Regions from separate parts of the Agrobacterium sp. rho-8.1 genome, predicted to be linked through region 2. Evidence: predicted binding sites of a transcription regulator. Region 2 holds the regulator's gene; the other holds the start of a gene.
The links. Region 2 encodes PhoB, which activates phosphate uptake and scavenging genes when phosphate is short. Its sites were predicted from a motif close to TGTCATNNANCTGTCAT; they were not measured.
Positions count from the first base shown of each region.

Region 1: RMR21_RS00345 (DUF1045 domain-containing protein) is a predicted target of PhoB. The motif match lies at 3,533-3,549, and genes of this name have one in related genera.

Region 1 is NZ_CP192788.1:60,265-75,955, forward strand. It holds gene RMR21_RS00330 (Ldh family oxidoreductase) at 1-985, shown strand, start outside; gene phnN (phosphonate metabolism protein/1,5-bisphosphokinase (PRPP-forming) PhnN) at 986-1,588, opposite strand; gene RMR21_RS00340 (alpha-D-ribose 1-methylphosphonate 5-triphosphate diphosphatase) at 1,585-2,721, opposite strand; gene RMR21_RS00345 (DUF1045 domain-containing protein) at 2,727-3,440, opposite strand; gene RMR21_RS00350 (2,3-bisphosphoglycerate-dependent phosphoglycerate mutase) at 3,909-4,544, opposite strand; gene dapB (4-hydroxy-tetrahydrodipicolinate reductase) at 4,568-5,395, opposite strand; gene RMR21_RS00360 (ABC transporter ATP-binding protein) at 5,420-7,162, opposite strand; gene RMR21_RS00365 (glucokinase) at 7,302-8,318, opposite strand; gene RMR21_RS00370 (methylglyoxal synthase) at 8,342-8,725, opposite strand; gene mepA (penicillin-insensitive murein endopeptidase) at 8,822-9,883, opposite strand; gene RMR21_RS00380 (extracellular solute-binding protein) at 10,067-11,911, shown strand; gene RMR21_RS00385 (microcin C ABC transporter permease YejB) at 12,055-13,143, shown strand; gene RMR21_RS00390 (ABC transporter permease) at 13,143-14,285, shown strand; gene RMR21_RS00395 (ABC transporter ATP-binding protein) at 14,282-15,691, shown strand, end outside.
Region 2 is NZ_CP192788.1:258,480-274,170, reverse strand. It holds gene RMR21_RS01400 (Hsp33 family molecular chaperone) at 1-699, opposite strand, end outside; gene argF (ornithine carbamoyltransferase) at 1,058-1,975, opposite strand; gene RMR21_RS01390 (aspartate aminotransferase family protein) at 2,033-3,229, opposite strand; gene RMR21_RS01385 (GcrA family cell cycle regulator) at 3,666-4,196, shown strand; gene RMR21_RS01380 (DUF7674 family protein) at 4,234-4,644, opposite strand; gene RMR21_RS01375 (DUF6481 family protein) at 4,885-5,274, opposite strand; gene RMR21_RS01370 (hypothetical protein) at 5,313-5,534, opposite strand; gene RMR21_RS01365 (cold-shock protein) at 5,764-5,973, opposite strand; gene phoB (phosphate regulon transcriptional regulator PhoB) at 6,454-7,137, opposite strand; gene phoU (phosphate signaling complex protein PhoU) at 7,169-7,885, opposite strand; gene pstB (phosphate ABC transporter ATP-binding protein PstB) at 7,974-8,789, opposite strand; gene pstA (phosphate ABC transporter permease PstA) at 8,805-10,127, opposite strand; gene pstC (phosphate ABC transporter permease subunit PstC) at 10,124-11,605, opposite strand; gene RMR21_RS01335 (substrate-binding domain-containing protein) at 11,828-12,862, opposite strand; gene phoR (phosphate regulon sensor histidine kinase PhoR) at 13,074-14,342, opposite strand; gene ppk2 (polyphosphate kinase 2) at 14,512-15,393, shown strand; gene RMR21_RS01320 (hypothetical protein) at 15,520-15,691, opposite strand, start outside.

The DNA.
Region 1 (15,691 bases), 200 kb from region 2:
ATTCAGCATTGAACAGGCGGAAGACTTCGTGTCTTCCATTTTTGAAAAAGACGGCGTCCTTCCGGCCACGTCACGATCGGTCGCTCGCGCACTGGTGTCGGCGGAAGCCGCAGGTCAAAGCGGCCATGGCTTCAGGCGTATTCCCGTCTACATCAAGCAGGTGCGGGTCGGAAAAGTGGATGCCAAGGCGGTCGCGGTCGCGACGCGTGTGCGCCCGGCCGTCCTGTCCATCGATGCCCATCTTGGTTATGCTTACCCGGCTATAGATCTGGCTGTCGACCAACTTCCTGCCATTGCCAGAGAACAGGGTATCGCGCTTGCCGTCATCGGTCGGTCTCACCATGCTGGCGTCATGGCGCTGACGGTGGAACGGTTTGCGGAACAGGGTCTCGTCGCCTTCATGGTGGCCAATGCACCCGCGTCGATGGCGCCCTGGGGTGGCATCAAGCCGCTATATGGAACCAATCCGATTGCCTTTGCGGCTCCTGTCGAGGGTACCGATCCGCTGGTTATCGACCTTGCCTTGTCCAAGGTCGCGCGCGGAAAAATCATGGCTGCCCGGCAGAAGGGCGTCAGCATTCCCGAGGGATGGGCGATGGATGCGAGCGGGCGCCCGACGACCGATCCGCATGAGGCGATCAACGGAACGATGGCGCCTGCCGGTGACGCCAAAGGTGCGGCACTGGCGCTGATGGTGGAGGTCATGGCCGCCGGTCTGACGGGGGGCAATTTCGGGTTCCAAGCGTCTTCGCTGCTGGATGACACCGGAACGGCACCCTCGCTGGGGCACACGCTGATTGCCATCGATCCCGCTATTGCCGGGGATCATGTCTTTGCCAAGCGTTTGGCACTGATGGCCAGCGAAATCGAGGGGCAGGAGAATGCGCGCCTTCCGGGCCGCCGCAGCCAGGGTGTTCGCAAGCAATCGCTGGAAAACGGCATCATCATCGATAGCGATATTCTCGCTGAAATTCAGGCGCTGTAATCAGCGGCAGCGGCGGATGTGGTCTTCGAGGACCTCCGCCAGCACCCTGCCGGCCCTGTCCAGCGCGCCGCTATTGTCGATCGTTACGACATCGAACTCTCCACAGACCTCAATGGAACCGCGCTGGAGGCGTCGCAAGATGTCCTCGCGACTTTCACGCCCGCGATTCTCCAGCCTTTGCGCCAACACCTCTGGTGTTGCGACGATGTTGATGACTTTCAGGGAGGGAAATGTCGCCTTGAACTGTGCCAATGCTGAGCGCGAACCGTTGGCGATGACGACCTGACCCTGGTCCAGTCTCTCCAGTACAGACGCCGGAATTCCGTAGCTCAAGCCATGCGCTTGCCAGGAGACGCAGAAATCTCCCGCCGTCTGCCGCCGGTCGAATTCGCTCTGGCTCACCGCATCGTGGTCCTCGCCGCCAGCGGCATGATCGCGGGTGATGACACGGCGCACGAAGTGCAGCTTGTCGGTCTGGCCCAGTTGCGCTGAGGCGAACGCCATAAGCGTGTCCTTGCCAGCGCCGCTCGGTCCCACCACCACGATCATGACGCCGCGGGAGCTTGGCGCAGGATCGGAGCGCTGTGACGAGTTTTCACTCATGCCACACGCCTTCCTTGTCGCCAGACGGAGCGAACGACGGGCACACCATCGTCACGGTGGACGCGCACGAGATCGGCGCGCATGCCCGGTGCGATACGACCGCGATCGTCCAGGCTGACAGTGCGTGCAGGCGTGGCCGTGACCATGGAAATCGCCTTGGGAAGCGTCATCCCCTCGACCTGATCGACAAGCAAAAACGGTGCGTAGAGAAGGCTGAAGGGAACGTAATCTGACGACAGCACGTCAAGGACCCCGAGTTCGGCGAGGTCTCGCGCCGCGATATTGCCGGAATGGGACTTGCCGCGAACGATGTTCGGCGCACCCATCAGAACGCTCATACCGGCACTGTGCGACGCCTTTGCGGCCTCGACGCTGGTCGGAAACTCCGCCAGCTTCACCCCGTGGCCGATGGCTTCCTCGACATGCGCATCGGTCGCATCATCATGGCTGGCCACGGTGATGCCGTGCTCGGCGCAGCGGGCAGCCAGAAAATCGCGGTGTTGCGCCGAGTACTTTCTGGATGCGGACACACGGCGATCGACAAAGGCTTTGAAGACCTCGTCGCTCAAGCCGCGCTTTTTCTGGTAGAACTTGATGTACTGATCCATCGTCTGGAACTGTCGCTGACCCGGGGAGTGATCCATCAGGGAGATCAGTCTTACCTTGGGGTCGTTTTCGAAATCTTCGAAATGATCCAGCACATCGGCCGCCGCTACTTCGCAGCGCAGGTGCAGCAGGTGGTCGGCACGCAGTCGGTTCTCGCTCTGGGCGTGCTCGATCGCATCCGCCATGTCGCGCATCTCGCCCTTTTCGAAGCCGCCGTCCTCATCCGAACCGAGACGCAGGCAATCGAAAACCGTGGTGATGCCCGATGACGCGACCTGCGCATCGTGGGCCTGAATGGCAGCGGTCTTGTTCCACGTCACCCCGGGGCGTGGAGAATAATGCTGCTCCAGATGGTCGGTGTGTAGTTCGACCAGACCGGGGATCAGGAAGTCGTTCTCCATATCCTCGCCTGCCCTCGACGAACCGTCACTGATATCGACAATCAGGCCATCGCGAACAAGCACAGAGCCCTTGATGATTTCGTCTTCCAGGACGATGCGAGCTTTGGAAAAAACATGTTCGGTCATGGGTATCAGTCTTTCGTGTCGTTGGCGCTATCGGCGCCGTGCGTCTGTCCGGCGGATCCGGCAAGGGGCAACCAGGTATGGACGGTAAAATCATCGCCGCGCGCCGGCTCAACAAACAGTCCTAGCCCCGAAATCGTCAGCGGGCGATTGGTAAAGGCGGCAAATTCGCGGTTGAGAACGCTTGCCACGTCCGAACGGCGGTTCTCAGGCACAGGCCCGGTCAGCGTCATGTGAAAGCGAAAATCGTCCATGACATGCGGGTAACCCCATCGCGTCAGGTTCTGCCTCTCGTTTTCCGTCAGGTTTTGCGGCCTGCGTCGCGCGATATCGCTCTCTGAAAGGGGCGCTCGGAAGGATTCGAAATAGCGGACAACATCTGCAGCGAAATCCTGCAGCGGCTGATGGACCCTGTCGGGCACGACAGCAAAAAAGGGGCCGAGCGTTCCGATAACGGCATTCGGGATATCAAAGGCTTGACGGTTGCCGGCAAAGGCGCGCAAGGCCGTCAAAAGATCGGTCTCGCTACGGTCAGACGCAAGCTCGAAGGGTGCTTTCAGCGTCGCATGAAATCCGTAGCGGCAAGGTTCAGCGGTCGTGTTGGCATAAGCTGCGTGTTCCTCGTAGTGAGCACCCGTGAACGCATGTCGCCCGAGCCATCGCGAGGCCGTTTCAGTAAGGGCATCGTCTTTCGCTGGTGTGAAATAAATGGCGTAACGCACGGGGCAGCACTTTCGATAGTCACGATCAAACGACAGTTTGAATGAAATCGCCTCTGATGTTCAAGGCTGTCACAGCGAATTAATGCTTCTGCGTGACGGAATGATGATGCTTGTCGTGATATCGCATCAAGCGAGGACGTTTGTCCGGTTTCCACTTGTTTCAACGCCCCCCGAGGACCGCGTGACACTGCACGACAACAGGGCTTTGGACCGTCAATGAAACTTCTTCAAGCATCGTGCGTTATCAATGCAAGTTTCAAAAGATGACAGGAGTAAACGATCATGGAAATTGGAATTCTTATCGCGACGTTCTTCGCTGTTTTCGCGGGTTCAACAGTATTTTGCGCCTACTGGTTCGGCGAACATCGTAACTTCTGAAGCTATGCTTCGATGAGCCCCTATACTGCTAATTTATTCGATCATGAGAGCGCCCTGCCATATCCTGACGGGCGCTCTTTTCGTTTGGCCTTAATGCGCGGCCGACATATCGCCCAACACGTCTTTCGCGGCGACGGTTGAATCGGCATTCAGCTTGTAGACCATGGGCACACCGGTCGCGAGATTGAGCTTGAGGATCTCGTCCTTGCTCAACTTGTCCAGCACCATGACGAGCGAGCGCAGCGAATTGCCGTGCGCAGCCACCAGCACCTTTTCGCCGCGCAGCACACGCGGCAGAATTTCCGTCAGATAATATGGCCAGACGCGCGCGCCCGTATCGCGCAGGCTTTCGCCGCCTGGCGGCGGGATGTCGTAGGAGCGGCGCCAGATGTGGACCTGATCCTCGCCCCACTTCGCGCGCGCATCATCCTTGTTCAAGCCGGACAAATCTCCGTAGTCGCGTTCGTTCAAAGCCTCATCGCGGATCGTTTCGAGATCGGATTGTCCGACATTGTCGAGAACCATCTGGCAGGTGCGCTGGGCACGGATGAGCGACGACGTATACGCCACATCGAATTTGATGCCGTAATCGGCAAGCGCCTTGCCACCGGCATTGGCTTCCTGAACGCCAAGGTCGGTCAGGTCCGGGTCGCGCCAACCGGTGAAGAGGTTCTTGAGGTTCCAGTCACTTTGGCCGTGACGAACGAGGACGAGGGTTCCGCTCATAGCAATGTCTCTCCAGAGGTTGGTTATGGTTTTTCAGCCAGACCGAGAACGTCCAGCATCGAATAAAAGCCCGGCTTTTGGCCGTGTGCCCAGACGGCGGCAGCGATTGCGCCACGGGCAAAGATCGTCCGGTCTGCGGCGTGGTGCGAAAGCGTGACCTGCTCACCTTCGCCGGCAAAAATCACCGAGTGGTCTCCCACGACAGAGCCACCGCGCAATGTGGCAAAGCCGATCGTGCCGCCTTCGCGCGGGCCGGTATGACCATCACGAACGCGCACCGATCTGGCCGCAAGGTCAATACCGCGACCCTGTGCTGCGGCGTCGCCTAACAGCAGTGCGGTACCGGACGGCGCGTCAACCTTGTGCTTGTGATGCATTTCGAGGATTTCGATGTCCCAGGCGTTGGCTTCAAGCGCCTTCGCTGCTTGCCGGGTCAACACGCTCAGCAGATTGACTCCGAGGCTCATATTGCCGGATTTCACGATTCGGGCATGGCGAGCAGCTGCCCGAAACGTCTCCTCGTTTTGCGGCGAGCAGCCGGTCGTGCCGATGACATGAACGATCCGCGCCTGCGCCGCTAGCCCTGCAAAAGTCGTGCTTGTTGTGGGTGAGGTGAAATCGATGACGCCCTCGGCGTGCACGAAAGCAGCGAGTGCATCACTGGTTACAGGTAGACCGATTGGACCCAGACCGGCAAGCTCGCCAGCGTCACGGCCGATGAACGGTGAGCCTTCACGCCCGACCGCTGCATGAAGCTGAACGCCCGGTGTCTCATGGATCAGCCGGATCAGGGTTTGCCCCATACGACCAGCCGCACCCACGACCACCAGTTTCATGCCATCGCCGCTCATGCTGCCTCGCTCATGCTTTCCGGTTCAAAGGCCACGCACACCCGTTGCCTGAAGATTGTTGAGGCGAGCGTAAAGACCATCCTCCTGGCGCGCAAGCGTCTCGTGCGCGCCTTCTTCCACGACCAGACCTTCGTTCATGACGACGATCTTGTCCGCTTTCACCACAGTCGACAGACGGTGCGCGATGACAATGACGGTGCGGCCGGACATGGCCGTATCCAGCGCCTTCTGCACGACCGCTTCCGACTCCGTATCCAGCGCGGATGTCGCTTCATCGAGCAGAAGAATGGGCGCGTTGCGCACCAGCGCGCGGGCAATCGACAGACGCTGGCGCTGACCGCCCGAAAGGCTCATGCCATTTTCACCCACTGCGGTATCATAGCCCTGCGGCTGCGCGAGAATGAAATCATGCGCGAATGCAAGCTTTGCTGCGTCCTCTATCTCGGTGTCCGTTGCTTCGGGGCGGCCATAGCGGATGTTGTCGCGGATGGTGCCTTCGAACAGATATGGCTGCTGCGACACATAGGCCAGGTTCAATCGAACCGAGCGTGTCGTGACATCGGCGATGTTTTGACCATCGATCAGGATCGCGCCGCCGCTTGGGTCGTAAAAACGCGGAATGAGGTTGATGATGGTCGACTTGCCTGCACCCGATGGACCCACCAGCGCTGTCGTCTTGCCGCCTTCGGCGGTGAAGCTGACATTCTTCAGAATGGGTCCGCCATCCTTGTACGAGAAGACAACATCGCGAAATTCGACCGTGGCGCTGGTCGTCGTCAAGTCTGGCGCGTTGGGCTTTTCACGCTGCAGGGGCTGCATATCGAGAATTTCATAGATCATGCGGGCATTGACGACGGCACGCTCCATGGAAACCTGCAGGCGGGCCAGACGGCGCGCAGGATCATAGGCGAGAAGAAGGGCGGTGATAAACGCGAAGAAGGCGCCAGGCGGGACATTGTCATAGATCGCACGATAAGCGGCGTAGCCGAGAACACCGGAGACCGCCAGGCCCGCGATCGTTTCGGTCAGCGGTGCCGTCTTTTCTGTCAGTTTGGCAATGCGGTTCGCGCGCCATTCAGCCGCTTCGATCACCTTGTTGACGCGATCTTCCAGCGGCTTTTCCATGGTGAAGGCTTTGACGATGGCAATGCCTTGAAGCGTTTCCTGCATCGCGCCCAGCACGCGACTGTTGAGGATGACGGCGTCGCGTGTCGCCTTGCGAAGGCGTCTTGCGATGTAGCGCAGACCTAAAACCAGCGGCGGCACGATGACGACGATGATGAGCGATAGAATGGGGTCCTTGACGATCATCACGACCACAAGGGCAATAAAGGTCAAAAGGTCTCGGGCGACCGAGGTGACGGTCATGTTCATGACATCGCGAATGCCGCCGATGTTCTGGCTGACCTGCGCAGAAAGATGCGCCGACCGCGATTCGCTGAGATAGCCGACCGACAGGGTCATGAGGTGCGCGTAAAGCCGCTTCTGGTAGCGGGCGACGATGTTGTTGCCGATTTTCGACAGCGCCACCGATTGGCCATAGGTTGCCAGACCGCGAATGAAGAAGGCCGCAAAAATGGAAACGCAGATGATCCAGACGAGATCGGCGCGTCTGTTGACGAAGGCCTCGTTGATGATCGAGTCCATGATCCATGCCGTGAAAGCCGTCGTGCCTGCGACTGCCAGCAGGCAGAATATCGCGAAGGCATATCCGGGAATGTGGTCACGCGCATTTTCGGCGAATACGCGTTTCAAAACTGCGGTCATCGTTTCGGAATCCACAGTTTTTCTTGTCTTGGCGGTCTTCAAAGGTTCATCCACCTTGTGCGGTTCAGACGGGCAGGCCGTCTCTTCAACCGGCGTCTATAGACATTCGGGCAGGTTTTGACCAGTGCAGACTTGGCCGTCACGCCTGCCAGCGCCGCCCATCCAATGTCAGGCCGAAATTCGCTGGCGTGCGGGCATACGTCGAAAGTCCGGCCAAGGCCGCCTGCGGATGAGTGACGACGTGGGTCGGAATGCTGCGCATCAGAGCCTTGTGCGGGGCCTTGTCTTCGAAGGCTGCGCGGAACTCCGGCAGGCGCAAGGCGGGAATGATCTTCTGCGAGATGCCACCGGCAAGATAGACACCGCCACGGGCCATGAAAATCAATGCCATATCGCCAGCGATCCGGCCGAGATAGGTACTGAACAGCGACAGAGTTTCCTGCGCCTGGCGGTTTTCACCGCTCAATCCCTTTGCCGTCACGTCTGCGGGATCGGAAAAGTCAGGCTTCATGCCATCGGCTTTACAAATGGCGCGATAGAGATTGACGAGCCCTCGACCGGACAGGATCTGCTCGCCTGCAATGCGCCCTTCGATGCTGTCGAGATGCGGAAAGACCTGATAGTCGCGTGCGCTGCGTGGGCCAATATCGATGTGACCGCCTTCGCCGGGAACGGGAAACCACATGTTACGCGCGTAAACGAGGCCTGCGACACCCAGCCCGGTTCCGGGCCCAAGCACGACGCGCGACGCCATCATATCCGGTTCATCAGGGCCGATAGTCTCTCTGTCATCACCACCAAGCGAGGCGATGGCGAGAGCCTGCGCTTCGAAATCGTTGATGACGATGACGTCTTTCAAGCCAAGATTGACGAGCATCTCCTTCGGCTTGACGACCCAGTGGCAGTTGGTCAGCGGTATCTCGTCGGTCTCGATCGGGCCGGCGACCGCGAGGATGGTGGAAACGGGCAGCAAGTCCGTGTGATCCAGCACGGCTTTCTGGATCGCGTCGTCGATGGACTTAAAGTCGGCGGTCTTGACGCTCGTCAGGAGCGTCGGTTCGGCATCCGCATCCGGCAGAATGCAAAAGCGCGCATTGGTGCCGCCGATGTCTCCGATCAGAATCGGAAAGGAAAGTGTTTCGTTCTGCTTGGTCATCGCTGCTCCTGGATGGCCGGATATCAATGTGTCTCGTGAAAGTCGGTCAATTGTTCGGCGGTGGCGCGGTTCAAGGCCATGGGAATGTCATAGACGGTCGCAAGGCGCGTCAGGGCTTTGACGTCCACGTCGTGGGGTAGGGAAGAGAGAGGATCGATGAAAAAGATCAGCATGTCGACGTCGCCCGTCGCGATCATAGCGCCGATCTGTTGATCACCACCCAGCGGGCCACTCTTCAGGCGCACAACGCTCAAGCCTGGACAGGCATCCTGTACCCGCCCGCCGGTGGTGCCCGTGGCGACGATCCTGAATCGCGACAGGGCGGCCTGATGCTGCCGTGCGAAATCCGCCATATCGTCTTTTTTCTGGTCATGCGCGATCAAAGCGATACAGCGTTGCCCCGTCATATGATGTCTGCGCCCCAGCCTTGTTCAGATCGCGGTTTCTCAATCGATTTGAAGCCTTCTACCGCAACTTTGTACCGGTTGGAAAGCCGCGCGCTATCAATTCGATGATGGGCGGGAGGATGGCCGGGGGACATCGGCAGGCGGCATGGGTCCGCCCGAACGGGACGACTGCGGACCGGCATCTTCCACTTCAGATTCAATCGCTGCGGGCGCGTAGGACTTTTGTGCCGCAGCACTTGTTGCACGGCCCGCCGAAGGTGCTGCCGCGATGGCAGCGCAGGCCTTCGGCAAATCGGATACCATCATCGGGCGCGGCGGCTTTGGCGGCTTGGCATTTGGGTCTTTTTTAGGGGCTGCCCAAGGTTCCTTGGTAAACCACCATGCCAGCGATTTGTCGCAGCCATCGCCGGCACCAACAGGTGCCTGCGGCTTGCAGTTGGGAGCGCCGGGCGGGCATTCCAGACGCACGTGGAAATGCTCGTCATGTCCGTAGATCGGACGGATCTTGCCCATGAAGGTGCGGTCGCCCGTCCATGTCTTGCACAGCTTCTGCTTGATGGCCGGATTGACGAAGATACGCTCTACCTGCGGGTAACTTGCCGCCATCATCACCAGCTTGGCATTGAGCGGAGACCATTTTCGATCGTCTACCGTCAGGAACTTGCTTTTGTCGAGCATGGAGATGAAGGGCGTGCTCTCGCGCTGTTCGGCGCTCATGATCTGGTTGGGCATCTGTCGCCACCAGATATCGGCATCGAGGCCGATCTGGTGCGAGGCGTGGCCCGTCAGCATCGGGCCACCACGCGGCTGCGAGATATCGCCGATCAACAGGCCTGGCCAGCCGATCTTCTGGGCATCCTGCGCAAAGCGTTCGATGAAGGAAATCATCTGCGGCTGGCCCCAGCGGCGGTTGCGGGAAAGCCGCATGGCCTGAAAGCCTTGCCCCTCGGTGGGAAGCGCCACGGCACCGGACTGGCAACCCTTGGCATAGGAGCCGTAAGAGGCGGATGGACCGGAAGATGGTAAGGCGATATTGCCGAAGACCTGCTTGGCGGGAGCGTCCTGCGCAAAGGCGGAACCGCTATCGACGGCAAGAATGGACATCATCGAGAGTGCCAGGAGTGATGCTTTGCCCACGCCCCTTACCTGTTTTTCCATATGGTCCGCCGCCTGCAATGCTTGAAATGATTCTCTTTGCAAGATTACGCTGGAATGCGAATTAGGTGAAAGCATGTTCGCCGATTTCAGCGACATAAACTGCTTGTGAGCCAAATCCCCTATATTTTGCCAATGTTTGTCTTATGCTGCACAGCAATGAAAAACGAAGAGGACTGTCGCCCTATGGCATTTGCAAGGTTGAAATCCGGTTTGTTCGCTCTGGCCGCCGTCTCGTTCGTGGCAGCGCCGATTGCGGCAAACGCTCAAGACAGCGACAATTGGCGCAGCGGGATTTCGACGATTGGCGATTTGAAGCATCCAAATGGTTTTGAGCGTTTTGATTATGTGAATCCTGACGCACCCAAGGGCGGGACGCTAAGGCTGTCGACCGCTGGTACGTTCGATACGGTCAATCCTCTGTTGGCAAAGGGGGAGCTTGCGACCGGGCTCGGCGCTGTCTTTGATACACTCATGAAATCCTCGGAAGAGGAGCTCTCCTCATCCTACGGCCTTCTTGCCGAAGCCGTCAGCTTTCCCGATGATATCTCCAAGGCCAGTTTTCGCCTGCGAAAAGAAGCCAAGTGGGCCGATGGTCAGCCGGTAACGCCTGAAGATGTCGTGTTCAGTTTCGAAAAAGCGAAGGACTTAAGTCCACAACTTGCAACCTACTATACCCATGTCAGCAAAGCTGAAGTGACTGGTGAGCGCGAAGTCACCTTCACATTCAATGAAAAGAACAACAAGGAACTTCCACAGATCGTCGGCCAGATCATGGTCGTGCCGAAACACTGGTGGGAAGCCAATGGTGCAGACGGCAAGCCCCGCGATATTTCCCGCGGCACGCTTGAGCCGGTGATGGGCTCCGGCCCCTACAAGATTGCATCCATCTCGCCAGGTTCAACCATAACCTATGAACGACGTGACGATTATTGGGGCAAGGACCTCAACCTCAATGTCGGAATGAACAACTTCAAGACCGTGAGCTACACATTTTATACTGACCGGGATGTTGAATTTCAGGCTTTCAAGGCTGGAAATACGGACTTTTGGCAGGAGAATTCCGCAGGTCGGTGGGCGACCGGTTATGATTTTCCTGCCGTCAGAGACGGTCGGGTCAAAAAAGAAGAGCTACCCAACATCTATCGTTCAGTGGGCATCATGCAGGCGCTCGTGCCCAATGGACGACGAGACAAGTTCAAAGACCCGAACGTTCGTCTGGCCTTGAACTACGCCTTCGATTTCGAGGACATGAACCGCACGCTGTTTTATAACCAATATCAACGAATCGGCAGCTACTTCATGGGGAGCGATCTGGCATCCTCAGGCCTTCCGGAAGGAAAAGAGCTGGAAATTCTCAACGAAGTCAAAGACCAGATTCCGCCTGAAGTCTTTACGAAAGAGTATAAAAATCCGGTCGGCGGCGATCCGGCAAAGCAGCGTGACAACCTCCGTGAAGCCGTGAAACTCATGAAGGAAGCGGGTTACGAGCTTCGCGGCAACCGAATGGTGAACGCCTCCACAGGCCAGCCTTTCGAGTTTGAGATACTTGTCGATTCCGCTGCGATGGAGCGCGTGGTGGTGACCTACGCACAGAATCTGAAAAAGATCGGGATCAATGCGACAGTCAGGGTGGTGGATACGTCACAATACACAAATCGCACCCGCTCGTTTGATTTCGACATGATTGTCAATCTCTGGGCTCAGAGCGCGAATCCAGGAAATGAGCAGGCGGATTATTGGGGCTCGAAGGCGGTTGATCGCCAAGGGTCCAAGAACTTTGCGGGCATCAGCAACCCTGCCGTGGATGCGATTGTGCGCAAGATTATTTTTGCAGCGAACCGCGATGATCAGGTCGCAGCAGTTAAGGCGCTGGACCGGGTGCTTCTGGCCGGAAACTATGTGATCCCGCAATTCTATCGCGGGGAAATGACGCTCGCCTACTGGAATACGCTGGTACAGCCCCAGACACTGCCTCGCTATGGCATCGGCTTCCCCGACGCCTGGTGGTCTGCAAGTGCCGGAAAATAAGCTGGGCCTTGCTTTATAGGCCAAGCCTTGATTCACATGAGCGATTACGAATCACGCCGCCTGTGGGATACCGCAGGCCCGAAAGGAAACGGTTTGACGAAGCCGATGACAACCGAGCCCGATGCCATTGAGGGAGGCGCCTGATGGGAGCTTATCTTTTGCGGCGTCTTGCCTTGATGATACCGACCATCATCGGCATCATGGGCATCTCATTCCTCGTCATTCAGTTTGCGCCGGGTGGACCTGTGGAGCAGGTCGTTGCCCAGCTTTCCGGCTCCGGCGACAGCGCCTCCGACCGACTTTCAGGCGGTGGCGACCTGATGGGTGGGGGGATGGATGAAAGCGGTTCGAAGTATCGCGGCGCGCAAGGACTGGACCCCGAGCTAATCGCCAAGCTCGAAAAGCAGTTCGGTTTCGATAAACCGCCGCTCACACGGTTTCTCGAGATGATGTGGAATTACATCCGCTTCGATTTCGGCGACAGCTTCTTCCGCAATTCCTCCGTCATCGATCTCATCATCGACAAGCTGCCGGTTTCGATTTCGCTGGGCTTCTGGATCTTGATCATCTCCTACGCCATCTCGATTCCGCTCGGCATCAAGAAGGCGGTCTCGGATGGATCGCGATTCGATGTCTGGACATCGGGCATCGTGATCGTCGGTTATGCGGTGCCGAGCTTCCTGTTCGGCATTTTGCTGATCGTGGTGTTTGCCGGTGGTTCGTTCTTCGACTGGTTCCCGCTGCGCGGGCTGACCTCCGACAATTTTGCGCAACTGACATGGTGGCAGAAGATCATCGACTACTTCTGGCATTTGGCGCTGCCGCTGACGGCGCTTGTCTTGTCCGCTTTTGCCACGACGACACTGCTGACCAAAAACTCCTTCATCGATGAAATCAAGAAGCAATATGTGGTGACGGCCCGCGCCAAGGGTCTGTCGGAGCGCAAGGTGCTCTACGGCCACGTCTTCCGCAACGCCATGCTGATCGTCATCGCAGGGTTTCCCGGTGCCTTCATCTCCGCCTTCTTCACCGGCTCGCTTCTGATCGAAAACATCTTCTCGCTCGATGGTCTTGGGCGGCTCGGCTACCTCTCGGTCGTCAATCGCGATTATCCGATCGTGTTCGGAACGCTGTTCATCTTCTCGCTCATGGGCCTCGTCGTCAGCCTCATCTCCGACATGATCTACACCTGGATCGATCCGCGCATCGACTTCGAGCGGAGGGACGTGTGATGACCGTGACAACGCCCATCGTTACCGATGTGTTGCCTCAAAAGCGGCCCTTCTTCTCGCCAACCAGCGTCAGGCGGTGGCAGAATTTCAAGGCGAACCGCCGGGGATACTGGTCCTTCTGGCTTTTTCTGCTGATCTTCGGCCTCAGCCTGTTTGCCGAGTTTCTGGCCAATGACAAGCCGATCATCGCCTCCTACAAGGGCGAGATTCTCGTGCCTGTGATGGTGGATTATCCGGAAGAGAAATTCGGCGGCTTCCTTGCCCAGACGGATTACAAATCCTCCTTCATTCAGGATGAGATCAGCGCCAATGGCTGGATGATCTGGCCGCCGATCCGCTATTCCTACCAGACGGTCAATTCCAACATTCCGCATTCGGCCCCGACGGCCCCCTTCTGGTTGATGGATGCGCAGGAGCGTTGCTCGGGCTATCCGCAAGGGGCTGCCGATCCGGGCTGCACGCTGGGCAATCTCAACTGGCTCGGCACCGACAATCAGGCCCGCGATGTCGCGTCTCGTGTCATCTATGGTTTCCGCATTTCAGTGCTGTTTGGCCTTGCGCTCACCATCGCCTCTGCCATCGTCGGCGTCAGCGCCGGTGCGGTGCAAGGTTATTTCGGGGGTTGGACCGACCTTCTAATGCAGCGCTTCATCGAGATCTGGTCGTCCATGCCGGTGCTCTACATCCTGCTGATCATCGCCGCCATCCTGCCGCCCGGCTTCTTCGTGCTACTCGGCATCATGCTGCTTTTCTCATGGGTGGGCTTCGTCGGCATTGTCCGCGCCGAGTTCCTGCGCGCCAGAAACTTTGAATATGTGAACGCGGCCCGTGCATTGGGTGTCGGCAACGGCACGATCATGTTTCGCCATCTTCTGCCCAACGCCATGGTAGCGACACTGACTTTCCTGCCCTTCATTCTCTCAGGCTCGATCACCACGCTGACATCGCTCGACTTCCTCGGCTTCGGCATGCCGCCCGGCTCGCCTTCGCTGGGTGAGCTGATTGCGCAGGGCAAGAACAATCTGCAGGCTCCATGGTTGGGGCTGACAGCCTTCTTCACCATGTCGATCATGCTGTCGCTGCTGATCTTTGTCGGTGAAGCGGTGCGCGATGCCTTCGATCCGAGAAAGACATTCCGATGAGTGCCGTAAAGGATACGATGACCGCTCCGCTTCTTTCCGTCCGCGACCTCTCCGTCGCCTTCCATCAGGGTGGCAAGGAGAGCGTGGCCGTCGATCATGTCTCGTTCGATATCATGCCCGGTGAAATCGTGGCGCTGGTTGGCGAATCCGGTTCCGGCAAATCGGTCACGGCCAATTCCATTCTCAAGCTTCTGCCCTATCCCGCAGCCAGTCATCCCTCGGGTCAGATCCTGTTCGAGGGCAAGGATCTGTTGAATGCTTCGATCCGCGAACTGCGCGCCGTTCGTGGCAATGACATCACTATGATCTTTCAGGAGCCGATGACCTCGCTCAACCCGCTGCACAGCATCGAGCGGCAGATTGGCGAAATCCTTGAACTGCATCAGGCCATCACCGGTGTCGAGGCGCGCAAGCGGACACTGGACCTGCTGTTGCAGGTCGGCATTCGCGAACCTGAAAAGCGGCTGAAGGCCTATCCGCATGAATTGTCCGGCGGCCAGCGTCAGCGTGTGATGATTGCCATGGCGCTGGCCAACCGTCCGAAGCTGCTGATCGCAGACGAGCCGACGACAGCACTCGACGTGACGGTACAGGCGCAAATCCTGGAGCTTCTGGGCGATTTGAAGAGCCAGCATGACATGTCCATGCTGTTCATCACCCATGATCTCGGCATCGTGCGCAAATTCGCCGACCGCGTGTGCGTGATGACCAAGGGCAAGATCGTCGAGACCGGCACCGTCGAGGACGTCTTCACCAATCCGCAGCACGCCTATACCCGCCACCTCCTGGCAGCGGAACCCAAGGGCGAGCCACCGATATCCGATAGCAGCAAGCCCGTCATCATGCAGGGTGATGACATCAAGGTCTGGTTTCCGATCAAGGCCGGGCTGATGCGGAAGGTTGTCGATCATGTCAAGGCGGTCGATGGTATCGATATCACGCTGCGCGCTGGTCAGACGGTGGGCGTCGTGGGCGAATCCGGTTCCGGCAAGACGACGTTGGGTCTGGCGCTGTCGCGGCTGATTTCATCCAAGGGGCGCATCAGCTTCATCGGGCAGTCCATCGATGGTTATTCCTATGCAATGATGAAGCCGCTGAGAAATCGGCTTCAGGTGGTGTTTCAGGACCCTTACGGTTCGCTCAGCCCGCGTATGTCGGTGGGCGAGATCATAGCCGAAGGTCTGCGCGTGCACGAAAAGTCCCTGTCTGCGGACGAGCGTGACCGGCGCGTGGCGCAGGCGCTGGATGAGGTGGGTCTCGACACCGCCACCCGCTGGCGTTTCCCGCATGAGTTTTCCGGGGGACAGCGGCAGCGCATCGCCATTGCCCGCGCCATGGTGCTGAAACCGCGCTTCGTCATGCTGGACGAACCGACCTCGGCGCTGGATATGAGCGTGCAGGCGCAG
Region 2 (15,691 bases):
CCAGGCATCATCCTCCGAATATTCGGCAGCGCCCTCGTCGCCATCACCGCCGTGCAGGTCGCGTTGGCGAACACGCTCAGGCGCCTGTGGCAGAAACTGCGCGATAATACCGCCCGCTCGCCAACTGCAACGCGGATTGCCATCGCTGTCCCGGTCAAACAACTCGGCAACGCCAAGGCGTACGCGGGTCGGCAACTGTTCTGACTGCCGAAAATAGACACCGGCAATATCCTCCAGCGACGACCCATCCAAGGGTACGATGCCCTGATATGGTTGCATGCCCACGCCCTGGTCGATGGTGAAAGCGAGAATACCTTCGCCCAGCAACTGTTCCGGCGAGGTTTGGCCAGCAGCGGTCGCCTCAGTCAGGCGCTCCTCATCGAAACGAGCATAGGCGCGCATACTCTCAGGTGCAGAAAAATCCGCGACCAGTAGATCCACAGGACCATCGCTCTTCGTTTGAAGGGTCAGTTTGCCAGAAAATTTGAGGGACGTGCCAATCAGCGACGTCAAAACCACGGCCTCCGCCAAAAGGCGAGCCACGACCGGCGGGTAATCATGCCGCGCCAGAATAGCATTGAGGAGTGGCCCGACCTGAACGGCGCGACCGCGCACGTCCAGTCCCTCTACCTGAAAGGGAACGACCTTGTCATCGCCAGCCAATTTAAGATCGTCCAGCTGTACCGTTGCGTCTGCCATGTCCTAACTCCTTAACGTCACTCGCCCGTGCTTTCGCGCAAAATGATCGAAAACGCGATGGTATCGACCAACAGGCATGATGTTCGTCTTGCGCAGATAGACCGGGCACGATGAAAACGGAACCACCGTGCCACCTTAACTTTAGCAAAAGGGGCGGTTTATCCAAAAACAGCGTGTCCGTTCGGACCGGACCTCCTGCGAGACACGAGCCGGCACGAAGCCACCGAGCGGCGAACGATTGATGAAAGGTTGCCGTTTTAAATAACGGCAACATTGAATTGCGCTAGAAATAGGAACCTTGGCTTGAAATTCAAGTCAACCGGTTCCGCATCACCTGCAGGTGATTGGCTGACGCAAATCAGATAACGCCCATGCACCAGGCGATGATGGCCTTTTGGGCATGCAGACGGTTTTCGGCTTCATCGAAAACGACAGACTGAGGACCGTCGATGACGTCATCCGTCACCTCTTCACCGCGATGCGCCGGCAGGCAATGCATGAACAGGGCGTCCTTGCTGGCTTTGCCCATCAGGGCGGCATTGACCTGATAAGGCTGAAAGATGTTGTGGCCGCGAGCCTTGTGTTCCTGGTTCATGGACACCCACGTGTCGGTCACCACGCAATCGGCACCGGCAACTGCTCGTTCCGCATCGTGATATAGCGCCACTTCGCCGCCATTGTTGCGCGCCCAGTTCAGGAAACGGTCATGGGGCTCAGACCCCATCGGTACGGCCATGTTCATGCGGTAACCGAAGCGGGCAGAGCCTTCCACCAGCGAATGCAACACGTTGTTGCCATCCCCCGTCCAGGCGATGGTCTTGCCCTTGATTGGGCCGCGATGCTCCTCGAAAGTGAGAATGTCGGCCATGATCTGGCAAGGGTGCGTCTCGTCGGTGAGGCCGTTGATGACGGGCACGGTCGCGTGTTCGGCAAGCTCCAAAAGGCGCGAATGGTCCGTGGTGCGGATCATGATCGCGTCGACATATCGCGACAGAACCTTGGCCGTATCGCCAATGGTTTCAGCGCGGCCAAGCTGCATTTCCGTGCCCGACAAAAACAGCGTCTCGCCGCCCAGTTGGCGCATGCCGACATCGAAGGAGACACGCGTCCGCGTGGAGGGCTTTTCGAAGATCATTGCCAACATCTTGCCAGCCAGCGGCTTTTCCGCCGTGCCGTTCTTGGTGGCAATCTTTCGGGCACGGGCGTCGTCCATAATAACCCGCAGGTCTTCCGAACCGACGGCCGAAAGGTCTAGAAAATGCTTTGCTGATGCCATTTCAATATAGTCCCGTTGGTGCAGGCCGCGCTTGGCGCTTGCCTGAACAATGCGCGTTCAAGCGCTTCTTGCCATTTTCGTCGTAAGGCTTTCCGCAGCTCGTTCGAGCCGGGCCAACCCCTCTCGCGCCTCTTCTGCCGTCACGACAAGCGGCGGCAGCAGGCGGATGACATTGTCACCAGCGGGAACGCCCAGAAGCCGCTCTGCGCGAATGGCGTGCAGCAGATCCGATGACGGCACCTTCGCCTTGACGCCGATCAGCAGGCCCTCGCCTCTGATCTCCTCGATCACATCAGGATAGCGATCCTTCAAGGATGCAAGTCCTTGACGAAACACAAGCGTCACATCCCGCACATGCTGGAGGAAGCCCTCGGCCAGAACGATATCCAGCACCGCGTTGCCACAGGCCATCGCCAGCGGGTTGCCGCCGTAGGTCGTACCATGAACGCCAGCCGTCATGCCGGACGCGGCCTCTGCCGTGGCAAGACAAGCGCCGAACGGAAAACCGCCGCCGATACCCTTGGCCACCGCCATGATATCCGGCGTCACGCCCGACCACTCATGCGCAAAGAACTTGCCCGTGCGGCCAACACCGGTCTGCACTTCATCAAAAATCAGCAGCAGGCCATGTTCATCACACAGCGAGCGAAGTTCCCGCAAAAATTCTGGGGTTACAGGGCGAACACCGCCTTCACCCTGAATGGGCTCGATCAGCAACGCTGCCGTTTCCGGTAAGATCGCCGCTTTCAGCGCGTCGAGATCGTTAAACGGCACCTGATCGAAGCCTTCGACCTTCGGGCCGAAACCTTCGATATATTTTTCCTGTCCACCGGCGGCAATCGTTGCCAGCGTGCGCCCATGGAATGCGCCTTCGAAGGTAATGATACGGAATTTTTCCGGATGACCGTGCGTGTAATGATAACGGCGCGCGGTTTTGATGGCGCATTCCAGGGATTCTGCACCCGAATTGGTGAAGAACACCTTGTCCGCAAAAGTTGCATCCGTCAGCCGCTTGGCGAGCACTTCCTGCCCCTCAACCTCGTAGAGATTGGACAGGTGCCACACCTTCTCTGCCTGCGACTTCAAAGCGTCCACCATGTGAGGATGGCTGTGACCAACCGATGTGACCGCTACCCCCGCGCCGAAATCCAGATATCGCTCGCCGTTTTCCGTAACGAGCCAAACGCCCTCTCCTCGTTCAAAGCGCAGAGGAGCTCTGGAAAACGTATCGAACAATGGCGCGGTGTCGGCCATGGCAGTGTCACTCCTTGCGCGAAAGGCGCTCTCATGAGGGCTTACCGGTCATCCCGTGCCTGAAAATCAAAAATGCCGCCTCGCGGCGGCTTCTGGTCGTCTTCCTCTTACGCGATCACTATTGTCACTTCACCTGGCGATGTCAACAAATGTCCGTATTTTCCGGCTTTCTCAAGCCATGGTAGGCAATTTGGGACACCATACGAGGTGTTGCTTTTCTGACTCACAAATGCAGCAAGTTGGGGAAAACCGGAAAATCGATTCCAGATGATTCCCACGACTCTTGTCAGAGAGTCACCCGACGATTAGGTTAATCTTCAATTACTAGACTGCAAGCGGCGGAACTAGTCACCTAAAATCTGGCGGACACTCTGCGCGTGGTTCACTCCACGGCATTAGAGAATGATTCGGCCTGCGCGACAAGCGGAGAAGCGGCATGAACTGGACTGACGAACGCGTTGAGAGACTCAAAAGGTTGTGGGCCGAGGGCCTGAGCGCGAGCCAGATCGCGGCACAACTTGGCGGTGTCAGCCGCAATGCCGTTATCGGCAAAGTCCACCGTCTGAACCTGCCCGGCCGCGCGAAAGCAGGCGGCACAGTTGCTACGTCACGTCCCGCAGCAAAGCGCCCAACGGTCGCGACACCGTCTGCTGCACCCCGCGCCGCAAATACCTTCCAGGCACGTGCTGCGACACCACGTCCAACGGTGCGCACAGCAACGTCGAACGATCAGGATACCGATACAGGCCGGGTTCTTGACTACGCACCGGTCAACACAGCGGTTCTGCCGACATCGCTGCGTCTAACACTGACGGAACTTACGGAACGCACCTGCAAATGGCCGGTCGGCGATCCGCTAAAGGATGACTTCCATTTCTGCGGCTGCGACGCGTCTGAATCCTCGCCTTACTGCAAATTCCACGCAAAGATGGCGTACCAGCCTGTGAGCGAACGCCGCAGAGCCTGAAGGTTCGAGAAACACATTATGATGATAAAAAAGCGGGTCATTGGCCCGCTTTTTTAATGTGTGAAGTGTTGTGATGTCTTCGACGTCGGCACGCTTCGCTCAAAGCGTCTATTATCACTGCTTCGGTGTGATAGGTCAGAATGGTGCGCCACTCTTCTACCTCTTGAGTCGTGATGAGTTCGGGCAAGCGGAGAGGCACCTGTTCATCGTCGGCCAGATGTTCAATGAAGCCAACCGCCGCAGCGGTGTTGATATCTGCGTGTGGAGCTGCAAGACAATAGCGGGCGTAATGCACGATACGCCGGGCTTTCTCTCTTCTGTCGTTTTTCACGCAGTCTTCGAAAAACGGGCGCAGCTCTATCCATGCAGCCATGGGCGACCAGGCGCGTTCGATCTCATCGCGCAGTTCGGGTGCAGCCTCGATGGCCTTACGACGCCAAACGCTCATATCAATTGTCCACCATCATCCCATGAACTCTTATAGAGCGATGAGCTTGACGTTGGACCGAAATATTCAGGAGAAGAATTATGCTGTGCGCAAAAAGCGTCCCAGACAGGGATCTGCCTGAGCGGTGAGCGCTGAGAATGCCGTGTCCGGGTTAGTGCCCTACGCCGCTAGAAGTTTGACAAGGCACCCGGCCAGATCGCAGCCCTTCGATTGAACGGCTGCTTGATCTTGGCGGATGGTTCAGCCTTGACGGGCTTTGCGGTTGGCATAGCGGCGATCGCGCTCTGCCTTGCAAGCGGCTTCGTCTTCGATGACGCGGGCGATGCGGTTTTTGTCGGCCAGCTTACGGGCGTCTTCTTCAGCACTTGCCGCAGCTTCGAGTTCAGCCTGCTTTTCGGCGGCTTCTGCTTCGAGGCGGATTTTTTCGTCGCGTTTTTGCTGGTCGCGTTCAGCCTGGCGCGCTCTGCGGGCCTCGGCAACGGCAATCTGTTCGGCCTGCTTGGCTTCAAGCATGGGTGCCGCAGCTTCCTTGGCTTCGCGATAGGCCTTCAAAAGAGCAGCCTTTGCGTCAGCCGCGGCGCCGCGTTGTTCGGAGACTTCGTTGTTCTTGATGTTTCTAGTGTTTCTCAAATCTCTATTCCAGTTGAGTGGTCATACTGATCCTGCGATCAGGACTTCTTACCACGTTTCGTCGGGGCGGGTGCAGGGTTCAGGCTGTCTTGCAATTCTTTGGCAAGACGCGCTTCGCGCAGTCTGAGCGTCTTTTCTTCACGAGCTTGCGTAATCGAATTCAGTTCGTCAACCGCATGGCCACGCGCAAAAAATTGCGTCTGCGTCGCGCCGAATGCGATCTCTGCCTGTTTGCGAGATTTGCTGTGTGTTTCAGACATGAAATTTCCTTCCTGTCGCGCCGGCCTGAAATCGGGATCGATTTGCTGGAAGTCCGATGCGTGGTGGATCGAGCAGCCTGGAGCCTGTTACGCCATAAAGGCACAGTACCCGAAGCGAGTGCCGCCAAGCAGCACAAAAAAAGGCCAGGCAAAGTGCCTGACCTCGGTTGGTCTCATGCTTTCAACAGTGCCAGTACATCCGTGGTCAAGGGAAAGCAGATCCCGTTATTTAAGCAGCCTGAAGGTTGCAAGCAGACATTTTGCCCGACTTGTTGTCGCGCTCAAGGTCGTAGCTCAGCTTCTGGCCTTCAACGATTTCGCGCATACCTGCACGCTCTACAGCGGAGATGTGTACGAATGCGTCTGTGCCGCCGTTGTCAGGCTGAATGAAGCCGAAGCCCTTGGTGGAGTTAAACCATTTTACTGTGCCTGTGGTCATAATGAACCCTTTCAAAGCATAAGAGATAGATCGCAGAACTGATGCCCTGCGTGCGATTATAGCGATTTTTTTGAAGAAAGGGTTAGTTCAAAACGCGGTGCTAATCGCGCGGCAACCAAAGCTCAGCAAGAAAAATATCGACAACCAATTAATAGAGCCTTCCGGTCGGATAGTCAAACTTTAATTTTCAGATAATTTCAATCAGCCCTTGTCATCATATCAGTGGCCATCCGATATCGTTTGCTTTTGTTGACGATATTGAGCTCTGAAACGTTCGGGTATCCCGGTTGTTTATCACCCCAGATCCACATCTGTCCAACACATCATATCTTCAGCGTAGCTTAAGCGAGGCCCCCACCGGCTTGTGATGAGCCTAGAGCAACCACGCGATCCCATACGTAAACGCACATTGCTGATATGCGTCGATTATGGGCGCGCGCTCTTCGATGCGTCACGTCGCATCTGCCTTCGTCGTAGACGTCAGGCTTCCATCGAATATCCTGCGCCGCGTACGGTGCGGATAACATCCTGCATGCTGGAGAAGTTGAGCGCCTTGCGCAGACGGCCCACATGGACGTCCACCGTGCGTTCATCCACGTAGATGTCGTGCCCCCATACGCCGTCAAGAAGTTGCGAGCGGGAGAAAACGCGGCCGGGCGATACCATCAGGAACTCCAGCAAACGGAACTCGGTAGGTCCCAGGCGCACTTCGCGGGCCTTGCGATGAACGCGGTGGGTTTCGCGATCCAGTTCGATGTCGCCGCATTTCAAAACGGATGACAGGACTTCGGGCCGGGCGCGGCGCAACATGGCCTTGACGCGCGCCATCAGTTCCGGCGTGGAGAACGGCTTGACCACATAGTCATCGGCCCCTGTGGCCAATCCACGCACGCGTTCGCTTTCCTCGCCACGCGCCGTCAGCATGATGATCGGCAGACGTTCCGTTTCAGGGCGCATGCGTAAACGACGGCACAGCTCGATGCCAGAGACACCTGGCAGCATCCAGTCGAGAATGAGCAGATCCGGGGTACGTTCCTGCAAGCGGATTTCCGCCTCGTCACCACGCGGGATCGTGTCCACGTCGTAACCTTCGGATTCGAGATTGTAGCGAAGAAGAACGCTCAACGCCTCTTCATCTTCGACAACTGCTATTTTCGGCACCATGACTAGTGACTCCGCCAGGCTTGTAGGAAATTCACTCGGTGATCGCACCGAGCGTATTGGAACTGTCGTCCTTGGGACGCTCGCCTGCCGGCTGGCTGCCGGTGGCCATGTAGTAGATGGTTTCCGCGATGTTCGTCGCATGGTCGCCCACACGCTCGATGTTCTTGGCGCAGAACAGGAGGTGTGTGCAGGTGGTGATGTTGCGCGGGTCTTCCATCATGTAGGTCAGCAGCTCGCGAAACAGCGAGGTGTACATGGCATCGATTTCCTCGTCGCGTTCGCGGATGGTCTGCGCCTTTTCCGCCGAACGGGTGGAATAGACATCCAGAACGTCCTTCAACTGGACCAAGGCCAGCTCGGACAGATGCTCGAGGCCGCGGGCCAGCTTGCGGGGCACGCCGGTTCCGGCAACCGCGATAACACGCTTGGCGGTGTTTTTGCCAAGGTCGCCCACGCGCTCCAGATCAGCGGCGATGCGCAGCGAACCGATGATTTCGCGAAGGTCAGCCGCCATCGGCTGACGCTTGGCAATGGTCACGATTGCCTTGTCCCCGATTTCGCGTTCGGCGTTGTCGAGGATCGTATCGTCCGAAATGACCTTCTGGGCCAAAGCAGCATCGGAATTGACGAGTGCGCGCACCGCATCGCTGCACATCTGCTCCGCAAGGCCACCCATTTCAGCGATACGGCGGCTGAGGAACTTCAGTTCTTCGTCGTACGCGGACATGATGTGTGAGTTTGTCGGCATGGTCGAATTCTCCAGTTTCGATGCGGCTGGCCGCAAGCTCTGTCGGGCTCAAGCGGTTCGACGCGATGGGTTGCAATCAACGACGGGATCAGCCGAAGCGACCCATGATGTAATCCTGCGTGCGCTGGTCATCCGGGTTGGTGAACATCTTGTCGGTGTCGTTTTCTTCGACGAGGTGGCCCAGATGGAACATCGCAGTGCGCTGTGAAACGCGGGCCGCCTGCTGCATGGAGTGGGTCACGATGACGATGGTGTAGTTGGAGCGAAGCTCGTGGATCAACTCCTCGACCTTGGCCGTCGCAATCGGGTCGAGCGCCGAGCAAGGCTCGTCCATCAGAATGACTTCAGGGCTGACGGCAATCGCGCGGGCGATGCACAGACGCTGTTGCTGACCACCCGAAAGGCCCGTGCCGGACTCCAAAAGGCGATCCTTGGCTTCGTTCCACAGGCCTGCCTTTTGAAGGCTGGCCTCGACGATCTGATCCATATCCGCCTTGTTGCGAGCAAGACCGTGAATGCGCGGGCCGTAAGCGATGTTCTCGTAGATCGACTTCGGAAACGGGTTCGGCTTCTGGAACACCATGCCGACGCGGGCGCGCAGTTCAACCACATCGATGTTGCTGTCGTAGACATCTTCGCCATCGAGTGTGATCTTACCCGTGACGCGGCAACCGTCGATCGTGTCGTTCATGCGGTTCAGCGTCCGCAGGAACGTGGACTTGCCACAGCCCGATGGTCCGATGAGCGCGGTCACGGTGTTTTCGCGGACGTTGAGGTTCACATCGTAGAGCGCCCGTTTGTCGCTGTAGTAGACGGACACGTCCTTGCCGATCATCTTATGAGAAACGTCATTCATTTTCTTGTCCAGCGCCTTTTCCATTGCTGCTTCCGACAACATATTCATCGTTCTAAGCTCCTTCTACCAGCGCCGCTCGAAGCGACGCCGCAAGAGAATTGCGCCAACATTCATGACAACGAGGAACATCAGCAGGATAATGATAGCGCCGGATGTCCGTTCGACAAAGGCGCGCTCTGCCTCGTTTGCCCACATATAGATCTGGACCGGCAAGGCCGTGGATGGGTCCATCGGCGTTGTCGGGTAGTTTGCGACGAAGGCGACCATGCCGATCAACAGCAGGGGAGCGGTTTCGCCCAGAGCATGCGCCAGGCCGATGATGGTGCCGGTCAGAATACCCGGCATGGCCAGCGGCAGAACATGGTGAAAGATCGTCTGCATCTTCGAGGCGCCCAGTCCCAAAGCCGCAGCACGGATCGATGGCGGCACGGCCTTCAGCGCCGCACGGGTGGCGATGATGATCGTCGGCAAGGTCATCAGCGTCAACACGAAGCCACCGACCAGAGATGCCGAGCGCGGAAAGCCCATGAAGTTGATGAAGACCGACAGGCCGAGCAGACCGTACACAATCGATGGCACGGCTGCGAGGTTGTTGATATTCACCTCGATCAGGTCGGTAATGCGGTTCTTGGGCGCGAATTCCTCCAGATAGATCGAGGCTGCCACGCCAATCGGCAGGGACAGCACCAGAACGATCATCATCATGTAGAAGGAGCCGATGAGCGCGACACCCACACCGGCGGCCTCCGGACGGCTCGACGCACCATTCACGAAAATGCCGGTGTTGAACTGTTTGGCGAGTTGGCCGCTTGCGACGAGCTGATCCATCCATTTGACCTGCTGGTCGGAGACGCGGCGGTTGGCCTCTTCGCCGGTCATGTCGAACTGGCCCTTGAAGGCCGAGTCGATATCACCGGACGCCAGCAGCGCGACATTCCGCGTCGTACCGATCACACTGGGATCAGACGTTACGATGTCACGCAACTGGGTGCGTACACTGTCGGATACCATGGTGCCGATGGTGCGTAAGGCTGTGCGGTCGTCCAGCGACACGCCCAGCGCCTTGGCCACCGCGTTGCGCGCCAGAACCGGGTAGTTTGCCGTAACAAGCTTGTTCGGATTGGTGGCGCGTTGATTGTCAGGATCGATGATCTGTTCGGAAAACTCGACCGGAACCGTAATCGTGGTCTGTTGAAACGCCGTGTAGCCTTTGCCCACAACCGACCAGATCAGGAGGAAGAGGAACAGCAGGCCGAAGGAAATCGCGGCAACGCCATAGGTGCGGAAGCGGCGCTCCGCTGCATAACGGCGCTTGATGCCGATATCGCGACGGGCCGTCTTTGGCGCGACTGGCACGCCAGCCGCCGAAGAAACAACGTCGGTCATTCGTACTGCTCCCGGTATTTGCGCACAATGAAGAGCGCGTAGATATTAAGGCATAGCGTGATGGCAAAGAGCGTGATGCCGAGCGCAAAGGCAACCAGCGTCTGCGGCGAGGTAAACTCAAGGTCGCCGGTCAACTGGCTGACGATCTTCACCGTCACCGTCGTCATCGGTTCGAACGGGCTGATCTGCAAGCGTGCGGCAACACCTGCCGCCAGAACCACAATCATGGTTTCACCGATGGCGCGCGATGCCGTCATCAGGATGGCGCCGACGATGCCAGGCAGGGCAGCGGGAAGGAGGACACGCTTGATGGTCTCGGAGCGAGTGGCCCCCAGACCAAGCGACCCATCACGAAGTGTGCGTGGCACGGCTGTAATGATGTCGTCAGACAGCGAGGACACGTAAGGGATGAGCATGATGCCCATCACGAAGCCTGCCGTCAGAACGCTCTGTGCCTGAATGAAAGAGGTGTAATCGCCAGTCGTCAGGCCGTTGATCTGCGAGGAGATGTCGCGCAGGAACGGGCCAACGGTGGTCAGCGCGAAGAAGCCGTAGACGATGGTCGGAATACCGGCCAGAACTTCCAGCAGCGGCTTTGCAATGGAGCGGACACGCCGAGACGCGTATTCTGCCATGTAGATGGCCGAGAACAGCCCCACCGGGACGGCGACCAGCATGGCGACGAAACCGATGTAGAGCGTACCGGCAAGAAGCGGAATGAGACCGAACTGGCCGACTGATTCCGTTGCCCCTGCGGCCGCAAACCGCGGGTCCCAAACGGTGCCGAAGAAGAACTCGTGGGCTGGCACCATGTTGAAGAACTGAATGGCTTCCGTCAGCATCGACATGACGATGCCGATGGTCGTCAAAATGGCGAGCGACGACGCCAGAAGAAGCGCACCGAGAATGACGCGCTCGACTTTGTTTCTTGCCCGAAATCGAGGAGCAATGGCACGCAGCGCATAGAGCGCGCCAAGCAATGCAGCACCCAGCACCACAACAATCATGCCGATACGGCTGGACGTCGTCATCGTGTTGAGCGTCTGGGCTGCCTCGACCATGTAAGGCTCTGGGTCACCGGCGATGGCGACGCCCTTGGCGGCAAGCAGCGGGCGAACCGGCGCACCGGCTTTCACAGCGTCGTGCTCTTCCGCCGTCAGGCGCTGAAGACCACGCGCGATGGAGCCGACCATACCGTAGTTCAGGCTCTGCTGCGCCTCTGACTGCGCGCGAATATCTTCCGGAAACTCGGCGCGAACCGCTGCCGTGATGACCATCGGGCTGACGATGAGCCAAACAGCCAGAATGAAGGCCGACGGTAGGATGGCCCACACCAGTGCATAAGAGCCATGGTAACCGGCGCGAGAATGCATGGATGATGGACGACCACCTGCCAGCGCGACAGCGCGGCGCGTGCCAAGCACGTAACTGGTGATGCCGATCAACGCCAGTATCAACAAAATGATAGGTGTGTTCATGAAACTTTCCTCGGCACGCCACATGGCGCGATGCGGTATCGGGCACTTTCAAAGGCGATAAAAATTTCGGCCTTTTGACCGAAGATGTCATCTGTTCGGACAAAGCCGACGCAGTCCGGCTTGATACACAAAGCGATCACCGGGTTTAAGCGTTTCGATCAACGGAAGACGACAATCCACAGAAGGATGGATGCGCGACGCCTCGCCGCGCATCCAGCTTTATTACATCGTGGTACCAGCTTCGAACTTCGAACGGATTTCCTTGCGCTCTGCATCAGGAGCAGACACCAGGCCGTAGTTTGCCAGCGGGGAGTCAGGGCCGATCATTTCGTCGGACAGGAAGAATTCAACATATTCCTTCACGCCAGGAATGACGCCGACATGTGCCTTCTTGACGTAGAAGAACAGTGGGCGCGACACTGGATACTTGCCGCTTGCAACGGTTTCGGTCGATGGAACAACGTCGCTGACGGTCGCAACCTTCAGCTTGTCCTTGTTGTTTTCGTAAAACGCGAGACCAAACACGCCGAGGCCACCCTTGTTGGCATCGATGCGGGCAAGCGTTTCCGTGTAGTCGCCGTCGATGTCGACAGCGGCACCGTCTTTACGAACTGCAACGCACTTGGCAGCAGCCTGCTTGGCATCAGTCACGAGGGTCTTGAGAGCCTCGGTCGCGCCAGCTTCCTTGCAGCCGTCAGCCATGATCTTCTCTTCGAAGACTTCGCGCGTGCCGTGCTTGGAGCCAGGGATGTAAGCGGCAATCGCAACATCCGGCAGGTCCTTGTTGATTTCCGTCCACTTCTTGTAAGGGTTGGCAACAAGCTTGCCGTCCTTGACGATTTCAGCGGCGAGACCGAGGTAGAGGTCCTTCGGTACGAGCTTGATGTCCTTGTTGGACTTGTCCATCGCGAACACGATGCCGTCGTAACCGATCTTGACTTCCTGCACGTCAGCGACGCCAGCTGCCTTACAGGCCGCAAGTTCGTCAGCCTTGATAGGGCGTGAAGCATTGGCGATATCGATGGTGCCTTCACCAACGCCCGAGCAGAAAGCCTTCAAACCGCCGCCCGTGCCGCCGGACTCGACAACAGGAGCCTTGAAGTCAGGGAAGGTTTCGGCGAACGTCTCAGCAACGATCTTTGCATAAGGCAGAACGGTGGACGAACCGGCAACCTGGATCTGGTCGCGCGCAGCAGCAGCACCTGCGAAGGCAACCGAAGCCACCAAGGCTGCGGCGGACAATTTAACGATGTTCATATAACTCTCCCGTAGGGGCCCGTGGCGGGCATGTGTGGACGCTGCCGGCAGTATCTTTTACCCTCTGCCCAATCTGGGCTGCCCCGGCGGCCTCTTCATAACCAGTCTTGCCCCACCCTTTTATGTCACTTCGATGAAGTATTTGTGACAGTTTAAGAGTTTGATTTTATTGTACATTTTTTATAACACCACGATCTATGCGAGTCTTGTGTTAAAAACGCACCGTGAAGTCCGTGCCAACGTCGAGCTCTGAGCGGATAATCAACCGGGCACGGTGGCGGGTGAGGATATGTTTGACGATGGCCAGCCCCAGACCTGTTCCTTTTTTCGAGCGGCTGTCTGCCACACTGACCCGATAAAACCGCTCGGTCAGGCGCGGCACATGCTCGGCTGGAATGCCCGGCCCCTTGTCCACCACGCTGACTTCGACCGGCTTTCCGGCATCCGAACGCAGCGCGACATCCACGACCTTGCCATCCTGTCCGTATTTGCAGGCGTTTTCGACGAGGTTCTGAAACACCTGCACCAATTCGTCGCGGTCTCCCGTCACTTCCACCTTGCCATCCGGCATATGCAGGTTGATGGAGACATCGAGATCCTGTGCCAAAGGTAAAAGAGAATCCCGGACATGGCCCAGCAGCGGCACGAGATCGACCTTCTGGTCGGGCGCAATATTGGCCCGCAACTCCAGCCGAGACAACGACATCAAGTCATCCACCAGACGGCTCATACGCGTGGCCTGATCCAGCATGATGCCCAGGAACCGCTCTCGCGCCTTGGGATCGTCGCGGGCCGGGCCCTGCATCGTCTCGATAAAACCGCGCAACGAGGCCAGAGGCGTGCGCAACTCATGGCTGGCATTGGCGACGAAATCGCTGCGCATGCGATCGATGCGGCGCAGTTCGGAAATGTCGCGGAACGATAAAACATAAAGCGGCGCACCTGCCTTGTCCTTCGTGACCACCTTGGCGATGCGCACGATGAAGACGCGTTCGGACGGCAAACGCTCGGAATGCTCCACCTGATTGGCCTCACCTGTCGTGATGGCTTCACGAATAACGTCGAGGAGACCGGGTGAGCGCATACGACCGGAAATGTGTGAACCGACCGGCATCAAACCGAAGGCGCGTTCGGCAGCGGCATTTTCGAACAGAACGCTGGCGTTGCGATCCAGAATGAAGACCGGCGTATCGAGTGCGGCAAGGCCTGAGCGTACGCCGGCAAGCAGGCTTTCGCTGACACCTTGTTCATCATTTCCCGGGTCTGACACTTCCACACGCGCCTGAGCCTTGGACGACGTTCCCGAATTGAGCGCGAGGATGGCCAGAACAGCCGCGACCCACAAAACGGCGGGAACGTAGGGAGACAAAAGTTCGAGAGAAGCGACAACAGCAAGCAGGGAAACGACCAGAATAGGCAACCAGCCGCGGCGAAGCCTGTTCAGATATCGCGCCGATGTGCTGCCTTCATTCCTCACCATCTCGGTTCACCCTCGCCTTTCGCCGCAAATTGCGCATCGAAACCTTTTATCGCTCTTTCATGACAGAGATTCATCACTATGTCTTTTCTCACAGTTTGATATCCATATTGGATGCGAGCTCGTTTTTAAGAGCCCGTCAATTTCTTAAAGCAGCACTCAGGGAGCGATGATGAGCGAAAACGCCAAGGACCGTTCGGTTGAACTTGAGATCAACGGAAAAACCCGCATCTTCAACATCGATGACCCGGTTCTGCCGGACTGGATTGAAGACAACAAGCTGTCAGCCGGTGGCTTTCCCTACGACAAGAAAATGAAGCGTGAGGAGTATGACGAGACGCTGGAGGCTCTGCAGATCGAGCTCGTGAAGGTGCAATCGTGGCTTCAGGCCACCGGCACGCGTGTCATGTCGGTTTTCGAGGGACGTGATGCGGCCGGAAAGGGTGGCGTCATCTCCGTCATCAAGGAATATCTCAACCCCCGCAGCGCGCGCGTCGTCGCCTTGACCAAACCGAGCGAAACCGAACGCGGCCAATGGTATTTCCAGCGGTACATTTCCCATTTCCCGACGGCTGGCGAATTCGTGATGTTCGACCGGTCCTGGTATAACCGTGCCGGTGTCGAACCGATCATGGGTTTCTGCACACCCGAAGAACACAAGCGTTTCTTGAAAGAAGCCCCTCGCCTTGAAAAGATGGTCGTTCACGAAGGCACCTATCTCTTCAAATTCTGGCTGGATACCGGCCGCGAAACGCAGCTTGACCGTTTTCACGACCGCCGCCATAGCCCTTTGAAGGCCTGGAAACTCTCGGACATGGACATCGCCGCGCTGAGCAAATGGGACGACTACACGGCCATGCGTGATTTGATGCTGGAAAAGACCCACAATGACGAAGCGCCCTGGACGGTCATTCGCGCCAACGACAAACGCCGGGCCCGGATCAACCTCATCAGGCACATTTTGAAATCGCTGGATTACGATGGGAAGGACAAGACGGTGATCGGCGAGATTGATCACAAGATTCTCGGTTCCGGGCCCGATTTTTTGAAGTAGGAATCTGAACCAGTTTGACGCATCATCAAGTCGAGAGAGTGATGCCGCAACGTCCGTTACCCTGAGTTCTTCAGAGCGTTCCCTTTTTTCAAGGGAACGCGACGTCCACGCCGACCTGTTGAACGGTCACTGCCCCGGCAGAATGCGTGCCGAGTAAAGATTGACCGGGCGTCCGTTGCCATCGATATCGCTGTTGATAATGATGGTGCCAGAGTTGCTTGGCGCGAGCGTGCGGTCAAATGTGACATTGATCAACATATCGGCACGTTCTGGCGTTGCCGTGAAGCGGTGGCGGGCG